DNA from 3 places in the Pantoea cypripedii genome. Region 1 is predicted to be linked to each of the others. Evidence: predicted binding sites of a transcription regulator. Region 1 holds the regulator's gene; each other region holds the start of a gene.
The links. Region 1 encodes LexA, which represses DNA repair genes until DNA is damaged. Its sites were predicted from a motif close to TNCTGTATGTACATACAGNA; they were not measured.
Positions count from the first base shown of each region.

Region 1 (3,283 bases):
ATAAACACATAGCGAGGCAGCAATGTGCCATCGATTTCCAGCGGTGTAAGCGGATCCGGCAGATCGTGTTTCACACATTGCGAACGCAGGGTGAGCAGATCGGCCTTGGAATCGTAAGGCAGCACATATAGGATTGGCCGCGTTGAATCTAACCCATGCTCAGACACGGGATCCGACGGAATAGCCTTACTCTTTACCAAAATGGAGAGTGGTAAATTCAATAATTTATAATAAAGTTTACGCCAACCTGACATAGACAACTTTAAGCCTCTTGTTAGCAAAGCGCGGCAAGCATACCAGAAAGTGCCGCGAAGATCTGTGGCCGTGCCATTCCCGGCTGCCCAGACATTGACGTCAAAACGAGTAAAGGGTTCAACGACATGGCAAATAACGTCACCGGTATTCTCAGGATAGTGAAAGCTGCCGGTTATTCCTGGCAGGGATTGCGCGCCGCCTGGCAACATGAAGCGGCATTTCGCCAGGAGGCCATCGCCGCGCTGGTGGCGATTGTGGTGGCATGCTGGCTGGATGTTGACGCTATCTCCCGCGTACTCATGATCGGTTCTGTGGTGCTGGTGGTCATTGTAGAGATAATGAATAGTGCCATTGAAGCCGTCGTCGACCGCATTGGTCAGGAGCGTCATCCGCTGGCCGGACGCGCGAAAGATATGGGGTCGGCTGCCGTACTGTTAGCTATCTTACTGGCTCTTTTCGTCTGGATCGCGCTGCTTTGGTCGCATTTGCGATAAGGATTCCGGATTCATCAACTCGCTGATTTTTCCCTCAGTTTTGGTTTCCATTTCGCCAATACCTGTATATACTCACAGCGACTGTATAAACAACCAGGGGGCGGGATGAAAGCGTTAACCAGCAGGCAGCAACAGGTCTATGATCTGATTCGCGACCATATCAACCAGACGGGCATGCCGCCAACGCGTGCGGAAATTGCTGCTCAACTGGGCTTCCGCTCACCGAATGCGGCAGAAGAACATCTGAAGGCCCTGGCACGTAAGGGCGTAATTGAAATCGTCTCCGGTGCGTCGCGCGGTATTCGTTTATTAATGGAAGAAGAAGCCAGTGAGGGGCTGCCGCTGATTGGCCGTGTCGCCGCGGGTGAACCGTTATTGGCACAGGAGCACATCGAGGCCCATTACCAGGTTGATGCCAACCTCTTCAAACCTACCGCTGATTTCCTGCTGCGCGTTAGCGGCATGTCGATGAAAGATATCGGCATTATGGATGGTGACTTACTGGCGGTACACAAGACTCAGGAAGTGCGCAATGGCCAGGTTGTGGTGGCGCGCATTGATGATGAAGTCACAGTGAAACGCTGGAAAAAGCAGGGTGCGATTGTGCAGCTGCTGCCAGAAAACAGCGACTTCCAGCCGATTGTGGTCGATACACGTGAGCAGTCACTCACCGTTGAAGGGCTGGCTGTGGGTATCGTGCGTAACGGCGAATGGCTTTAATCCTTTAAATCCCCCACTACGGTAGCGCCTCTGCGCTGCCGTGGTTTGATTTGCCAAAATAACTGTAGCGCAGCACAAACCGGGACGGGCTGATGCAGCTGTTTTCCTCCTCTGATAAGACACTCTGGCGGCTGGCGCTGCCGATGATCCTCTCGAATATCACGGTGCCATTGCTTGGCGTGGTAGATACCGCAGTGATTGGCCATCTCGATAGTCCGATCTATCTCGGTGGCGTGGCTGTGGGTAGCACTGCAACCAGCTTCATTTTTATGCTGCTGCTGTTTTTACGCATGAGTACAACCGGACTGACTGCCCAGGCATTTGGTGCCAGCGATAAAACGGCGTTGGCGCGTGCGCTTACCCAACCGTTGCTTATCGCATTGATCGCAGGCGTGTTGTTTATGTTGCTGCGCACACCTGTCGGCAATCTGGCGGCTGCGCTCATGGGGGGCAGCGTTGCGGTACAGCAGCAGGCACAACTGTTTATTCAGATTCGCTGGCTCAGTGCTCCCGCCACACTGGCTAATCTGGTGCTCCTCGGCTGGTTGCTGGGCGTGCAGTATGCGCGTGCGCCCGTTGTTTTGCTGGTAGTGGGCAACCTGGTCAATATTCTGCTGGATCTGCTGTTTGTGCTCGGCCTGCACTGGGGTGTGGCAGGCGCTGCTGCGGCTACGGCACTGGCTGAATATGTCACCCTGGGTGTCGGGCTGTTAATGGTCGCGCGCGTATTAAAGCTACGTGGCATTGATTTCACCCTGCTGAAAGAGAGCTGGCGCGGTGGCGCCGCTCGCCTGTTTCGTCTCAATCGCGACATTATGTTGCGCTCATTTCTGCTGCAAATCTGTTTTGCTTCTCTGACCATCTTTGGCGCGCGCATTGGGCCGGATGTGGTCGCAGTCAACGCGGTTCTGCTGATGTTTCTCACTTTCACAGCCTACGCACTGGATGGCTTCGCTTATGCGGTTGAAGCCTGCTCTGGTGAAGCGGTTGGTGCGAAAGATCGCAGCCAGTTGTTGCTGGTCTGGCACGCGGCCTGCCGTCAGGCGGGTCTGGTGGCGTTGCTGTTCGCCATGATGTATGCCCTGTGCGGGGTGCAAATTGTCGGGTTGCTGACCTCGCTGGACGAACTCCGCGAAGCCGCCGATCGTTACCTGGTGTGGCAGGTGGTGATGCCCCTGGTGGGGGTATGGTGTTATCTGCTGGATGGCATGTTTATCGGCGCGACGCGTGGCAGGGAAATGCGTAACAGCATGGCGCTGGCGGCGCTGGGTTATGGCCTGTCGTTGCTCACCTTACCCTGGCTGGGAAATCATGGTTTGTGGCTGGCGGTGACGGTATTTCTGGCATTACGCGGACTCACGTTGTGGCTGGTCTGGCGCCGTCACTGGCGTCATGATACTTGGTTTTCGTATAGTGGAATATAACCTGTTAATTACAGATTAATCCGTAAGTGTGCTACCTGATATTCATTGCCTACTATAATTATCCTTAACAACGCAATTAAGTAGCGTGTTATATCGGTTTTTACCTTCAGGAAATGGGTATGCCGTCAACTCACTGGAAACGACATGGAGTACGGTTATGAACAAAGACGAAGCGAGTGGAAACTGGAAGCAATTCAAAGGGAAAGTGAAAGAAAAATGGGGCAAGCTGACCGATGATGATATGACCGTCATCGAAGGGAAACGCGATCAGCTTGTCGGTAAAATTCAGGAACGCTACGGTTACGCGAAAGATCAGGCCGAGCGTGAAGTGAAAGACTGGGAAGGTCACAACAAGGATTATCGCTGGTAACGGACCCGTTTAAGGACGAT
Region 1 is NZ_MLJI01000001.1:284,734-288,016, forward strand. Features, by position in the region: gene plsB (glycerol-3-phosphate 1-O-acyltransferase PlsB) at 1-254, opposite strand, end outside; gene HA50_RS01245 (diacylglycerol kinase) at 381-749, shown strand; gene lexA (transcriptional repressor LexA) at 855-1,469, shown strand; gene dinF (MATE family efflux transporter DinF) at 1,562-2,893, shown strand; gene HA50_RS01260 (CsbD family protein) at 3,051-3,263, shown strand.

Region 2 (3,283 bases), 1.2 Mb from region 1:
GAGAATATTTTATTGCGCCAGCCATGGCACCACGATGCACACTTTGAACGCGCCTTTGAGCGGCTGGAAACCGCGCTGGCACGCTTGCAGCAAAGTGCTCCCGATGAAGCCAACATCCGCGCCCTGTTCTGGCTGTTACGGAATTTGCGTGCCATGGACGCTCAACTGGCGTCGATTGAGTCAGAACAAAAGCTGGCGCAACCCGCTGCTTCAAGCGATGACAACCTTTCCAGCGATGAGTTAAGCGGCTGGGCGGATATCCGCTTGCGTATTAGCCGCCATCTCACACCGACTTCAGCGCTATTCCGACACGCAGTCAGAATGACGCTGGTGTTATGCGTGGGTTATGGCTTTATTCAACTAACGGGCCTACACCGTGGCTACTGGATTCTGCTCACCAGCCTGTTTGTCTGCCAGCCGAACTACAATGCCACGCGACGTCGCCTCGCACTGCGCATTGGTGGCACGCTGGCGGGGATAGCTATCGGTTTACCGGTATTGTGGCTGGTGCCTTCAATAGAGGGACAGTTGATACTGATCGTCTTCAGTGGTGTGCTGTTTTTTGCCTTTCGGCAAATACAATATGCCCAGGCGACACTGTTCATTACTCTGCTGGTGCTGCTGTGCTTCAATCTGCTGGGTGAAGGGTTTGAAGTCGCACTGCCGCGTGTCATGGATACGTTGCTGGGTTGTGGTCTGGCATGGCTGGCTGTCGCCTTCGTCTGGCCGGACTGGCACTTCCGTCAGTTACCCGCCGTAGCCGAACGCACCCTGAATGCCAACTGTCGCTACCTTGATGCCATTATGGAGCAATATCATCAGGGCAAAGATAACCGTCTGGCTTACCGTGTGGCTCGCCGCGATGCACACAACGCCGATGCAGAACTGGCTTCGGTGGTTTCCAATATGAGCAGTGAAGCCCGTTACCAGCAGTCATTACGTGAAAATGCTTTTCGGCTACTGTGCCTGAATCACTCTTTTCTCAGCTATATTTCAGCACTCGGCGCGCATCGTGTCGGGCTGAGCGACCCGACGCTACTGGCGTTGCTGGATGATGCGGTATGCTTTGTTGAAGATGTTTTGCAAATTGAGCGCGTCAGCGATGCTGAGGCCGCCCGGATGCAGCAGGCCCTGCTCCATCGTCTGGCCGGGATGAAAGCCAGCCCGGAAACGCAGGCACCGTTAGTTTTGCAACAGCTGGGGTTACTCATCGCCCTGCTGCCGGAAATAGCGCGCCTGCGTCGTATCCTCGTGGCGGCTTAAAAACGAAAAACGCTCTGCGATGTCACTAGCGGAGCGTTTTTTGATACCACGCGCAAAGCTCTGCTCGTACCTCACTCGGCAGCGCCGCCTCATGATGCCCGGAAATCGCTCCCTGTAACGCCAGCAGTGTTTTCAGGCCAATATGCTTATTCACCGTCCGCAATTTCAGCCAACTCTGCTTCGCGCCGATTTCATACAAATGTTTACCGAACAAATACCCACCTTATGCAGCAGCATCTCCATGCGCATGCTGAGATTGGGTAAATCTTTTAACCGCAGCGAGACATATTTGGTCTCAAGCTCATCGCGCGCCGCCCGTAAAGCACTGGCAGACAACCGCATCAACCGTTCTGGCTCCTGCCAAAGCCAGTTATCGACTTTGAAATAATTCAGGACCACAGGTATGCCACGCTTGCGATAAATTAGCGGCTCCATGGGTCGTTCCACTGCATAATCCGCCACCGCTTCACAGGCACGTAAGTAGAGTGAATCGTCATTGATAAACGCAAAGACCACCTTTTCCACGGTTAGCGCGTAGCCACCAAACTGCGTGCGAGATTCAATTTTTCCCAGTGCCGCCAGCCGCACTTTTGATTGCTCAACAACCGGATGAGTTTTTTTCATGCTGACACCTTCCTGAAGTCCTTTTACCAGAAAAATCCTAATAAACATCCATTTATTCATCGAGTTAGAAGATATGAAAAACGATCTGGCTGTTCAATGAATAAATGCAATCAGAGCAAAAAATGTGCTGAATTTGCGAGACGTTTTCAGAAATTGAGGTTGATCTTTATCCAGGAAGCCATTACTGTATATTCATACAGTTCATTACTGAGTGATTAAATTATGCGTACTCAATTCTCTGGCACCGCTGATCGTTCTCACCGTTTTGCAACTTCAGGTGTAGCGCAACCTACTCTGGGTGGCATTACAGAGCTGCGTTACAGTGAACAACCTGGCATGATGCAGCTTTTGCTGCTGCCAGTCCTGCAACAATTGAGCCTGCAATCACGCTGGCAACTGTGGTTAACGCCAGCGCACAAACTGAATCGCCAGTGGCTGCAGCAGTCAGGTTTGCCGCTGGAAAAGAGTATGCATATCACCGAAAGTGAACGTTACAGTACGGTAGAAAGTATGGTCAAAGCCCTGCGTACCGGGAACTATAGCGTGGTTCTGGCATGGATTCCGTACGAGCTTAATGATGAAGAACGCTGGGAACTAAAACAGGCAGCAGCAGAAGGTGAAGCTTTGGGGCTGGTTATGCGTCCGCAAGGGTACGAAGCCGTTTTGTCGAGACAACCGTCTGCGTCAAAAATTCCCTCAGATTTGTTTCATTAAGTAAAATTAAGATTTTTCTCACAACGTTTTTTGCGGAAGTTAACGCTAAGCCACTGATTCTTGTCCAGCCAGCTTAGACAATGGCTTAGCCGTTTTTTTCATTTCTGATCACGAAGATTATGCCATGTCAATTGTTAAAATGTGTGTATAAACCCCTGTTTTTTTATCGCCTGGCGTCACATCATACTTGTAAGTTTCCAATCTCGTTGTAGACTTTACCTCGCCAGGGTGCTCAATAACCTCCGTTTTTTTCGGTAGAGTCATAAGCGAGCATGTTGACCCGGCGAAGGATTGGATTACAACCAAGAGCAAACATTTTTGCTCATTGCCTATTTGGATGATAACGAGGCGCAAAATGAAAAAGACAGCTATCGCAATTGCAGTGGCACTGGCTGGCTTCGCTACCGTAGCGCAGGCCGCTCCTAAAGATAACACCTGGTATACCGGTGCTAAACTGGGCTGGTCTCAGTACCACGACAAAGGTAACTACGGTAACGGTTACGTGAACAACGACGGTCCGACCCATCAGGATCAGCTGGGTGCAGGCGCATTCCTGGGTTACCAGGCTAACCCGTACCTGGGCTTCGAGCTGGGCTATGACTGGCTGGGCCGTATGCCTTACAAAGGCAACAACATCAATGGCGCATTCAAAGCACAAGGCGTTCAGCTGGCTGCTAAACTG
Region 2 is NZ_MLJI01000001.1:1,514,839-1,518,121, reverse strand. Features, by position in the region: gene yccS (YccS family putative transporter) at 1-1,263, shown strand, start outside; partial or broken gene HA50_RS06940 (TfoX/Sxy family DNA transformation protein) at 1,289-1,887, opposite strand; gene sulA (SOS-induced cell division inhibitor SulA) at 2,110-2,601, shown strand; gene ompA (porin OmpA) at 2,957-3,283, shown strand, end outside.
Region 2: sulA (SOS-induced cell division inhibitor SulA) is a predicted target of LexA. The motif match lies at 2,070-2,089, and genes of this name have one in related genera.

Region 3 (3,283 bases), 1.3 Mb from region 1:
CCTGGAATCGTTGGTAAGAAAGTGTACATGGACGCTGCCGACATTATGCGATACGGCAGATTACAGTGAGAACCAGTGATCCTTCCTGTATACACGCCTTAAGTAACAAGACATAAAAAAGCCCGCGCTCTGGGTTGGAAGAACGCGGGCAAGTTCTACCATGGATATTCAGGTTGCGGCATGTCGGTGTGGCATGCCGCTATATGAGTTTAGCAACATCCGTTTGGTGTGCAAAAAAAAGCCCGCATCAGCGGGCGAAATTCGTTACATGGGATTATCCATGTAGTTTATGACCCGCTATCCCCCTAAAGGTTCAACTCTCTCCGCATTTAAATTTCCTTTCCTGACAATCCCTTCTCAGAAAGATCTGACGATCTACTTGATCGATTCTGTCGATCAATAATACTGTATGGGCATACAGTAATTATCGGGAGTTGATCACCATGCCACGCTACCGCGACATACAGAACGCCTTTCGACAGAGCATCAAGATGGATGTGAGAGGCCAGAAAACAGTTACAACGGGTGATTTCGTTGCCGAGCTGGAGCGCCATAACCATCACTGGACGCTGAAGCGCGCTAATGCCTGGATAGAGAATCAGATCAGCTATTTCATCGACATCACTCCAGACTTCAGCGAAGACAGGAAATTCAAGTTGAACAGCCAGAATGGGCCTTATTGATGGGCTTCCCGTCTCCGGCAAAGGATTATGCGGAAGGGAGATTAGACTGGAACGAGATAATGGGTGCTCACTATGAAGGCGTACTCATAGTGGAAACTGCTGATGGCCTGGTAGTAGTGGACACCTCAATCAGACCGAGGCATGGCGACACGATTTATTTTGAAGCGTGGGATATGCGGCAACTCGGCAAACTCGCCCCCACTGCGATCATCTGTGATGACGGCGACACGATAGAGGGTGAACCGCTGGAAGAGGTGGTGGTGATCGGTGTTGTCACCTGGGTGGTTACCCGGGCGTGGGATGGTCCATGCCCATAAAAAAGCCCGTGCTACGGCTCCCGAACAGCACGGGCAAATGCTTGCAGATAAACTCACCTCGCGGCATATATAAAGACACTCCGCCTTATCAGTTTATGCATCAGTAATAATGTATGTAAAAAAATGCCTGCTGAGTGTGCAGGCTTAAATACTCCAACAGGGAAAAATCTCATCGCACCACAATTGCTGTGTGCAGTGCATCTCTATAATAGCGACAGTGAAACATTTGTACACATTCACACCGATGATAAAATTTTCTCGATTTGATTAATTTTTGTTAGGTATAGTCCGAAAAGAAGCCCGGGCAGTGGGATAAGTTTGCCCGGGCAAAAGGTGTATCATGATCAATGTTAAGTTTAATCCGAGATGCTGATTATGCGAGCGTAGCGGCAGCAGCTTAACGGTTTGAATTCATCACCCGTGAAACCAGTCGTCTGCCGACTCCCAGGCATCCTGAAGCACCTTTGAGACTATTTCTCTGTCGCCTTCCTTATCTTTCGCCCGCAAAAGTGACAGCCCGTCATTGCTGGCGGTCTTAACCACCACGCTCACATCATCATAACTGCGACTCAGGCGCTTAGTGAGTTCCTCCCTAAGCGCCTCCACTGCACCCTTCGGCATTTTCCCTGCTTTCTCTTTAGCCACCATCACTTCGACTATCATATTTCCCCCCGGGTAACTGTATCGATATCCACTATCAAGTTGGATACTGGTTGCATGAACAGTTATTTTATATACTGTGAATTCATACAGTTCAATAAGCACAAGTGAAAGTCATAAGTTCTCCATTCGTAACCTGATGTGCAATATGAAAAAATAACTGTAAGTTCAGAATGTTAACTGCATTTGAAACTTTATGTTTTCGAACTACTGTTAACCTTAAGTCAAACAAATCCTTCAAATTACTACGATGAATGAAATGAGATCGAACCGAGCAGGAATGATTGGATGCGCCATAGGGGCGGCTGTAATCGAACTGACGGCAAAAGGTGTGCCGATAAACAAGAGCAATATTTTGTATGAGCTTGAGCGTATGGCTGCGTTATCTAAACAGCTGCCTGCAAAAGCGGTTGCCAGAGATGCAGCAAACCTTCTGAGAAAAGGATGTAATTAGCAGGAACACATGCCCTCCATAATGAAGAAAGACACATGCTTAATTTGCTCGTAATGATTCATGCCTGGGGTTGTCCAACCGGTCCTTTACTCATTGGACCGTTCGGAACTGATTGTTCCGTCGGCACATTTGGTCGCCCATCAGGGCCAATTGGTCGATCTGGATGGTAACATCCGGTCAAAGCGAAAAGATTCACAAGGATGATTATTAGCCAATTTAATGAACGTCTCATTTAAGCAACCCCCTGTCATGCAACTCAATGTTGCCACATAAGCATAGCGTATACCTGGTTCCCTAAGCTGAATCAGTTCGTATACTTCATCTTTTTACTCATCAGGTTAATGGTTAACGTCTGTGGTAATGTTCGGCATTATTACGTGAATAGCTACCAGTGCGTGGGACGGGGTAGGGCCGCCAATTTGAGCCACAAAAGCTGGTGGGTTTTACCATCATTTTGCCATAGTTTTACCATCGCAAAATTGAGGCAAAAAAAAAGCAGCCGTAAGAGGCTGCTTTCTTTGGAGATTTTGGTCGGCACGAGAGGATTTGAACCTCCGACCCCTGACACCCCATGATTAAGTGTTATCAGCGAGTGAGACTTATTATTGCATCTATTGCCTCGGGGAAAAGACAAAGTCTAAAATATGCATTTTTTTTACGGTAAGCATCTTTCCATGCAACAAACTCTTCTTCATCAGCTTTGCTCGCACCGAAATAATAAATATCAGATTCTGATTCGCCAATATTTTGCCAAATGTGTTTATCTGCTTGATGTACTCTGACGCCAATAATAAATATTTTTGAAGTCTCATTTATACTTTCGTTCCACATTTCTTGCTGAGCCGAAACATAGTCAGGGCAAACTGTAACTTTTTTTCCTTCAGCATACATGGCAATGGCTGGTGCGATACTGTCTTCTGTGGTCGATTTCAATATGGATTGATATTGGTTCAGTGGTTTAACCTGAGCAGAAATAGCCGCGCTAAAAGACCCAAAGAAAGAAACCCCACGGATAATGGATTTTCCCAAATCAGGCCAGAAGTTACAAGATCCATGTATTTTTAATAATCTAATATTTCTTGGTGCAAGCCGATTTGAGTAGGTGATACCATAACCTAATGAGTTAGCTGATAGCTCAAATAAAAGATCATAGTTTAAGCTGCAATATG
Region 3 is NZ_MLJI01000001.1:1,587,447-1,590,729, forward strand. Features, by position in the region: gene HA50_RS07370 (hypothetical protein) at 1-69, shown strand, start outside; gene HA50_RS07375 (hypothetical protein) at 444-683, shown strand; gene HA50_RS07380 (hypothetical protein) at 743-1,000, shown strand; gene HA50_RS07385 (DinI-like family protein) at 1,415-1,663, opposite strand; gene HA50_RS07395 (hypothetical protein) at 2,700-3,283, opposite strand, start outside.
Region 3: HA50_RS07385 (DinI-like family protein) is a predicted target of LexA. The motif match lies at 1,736-1,755, and genes of this name have one in related genera.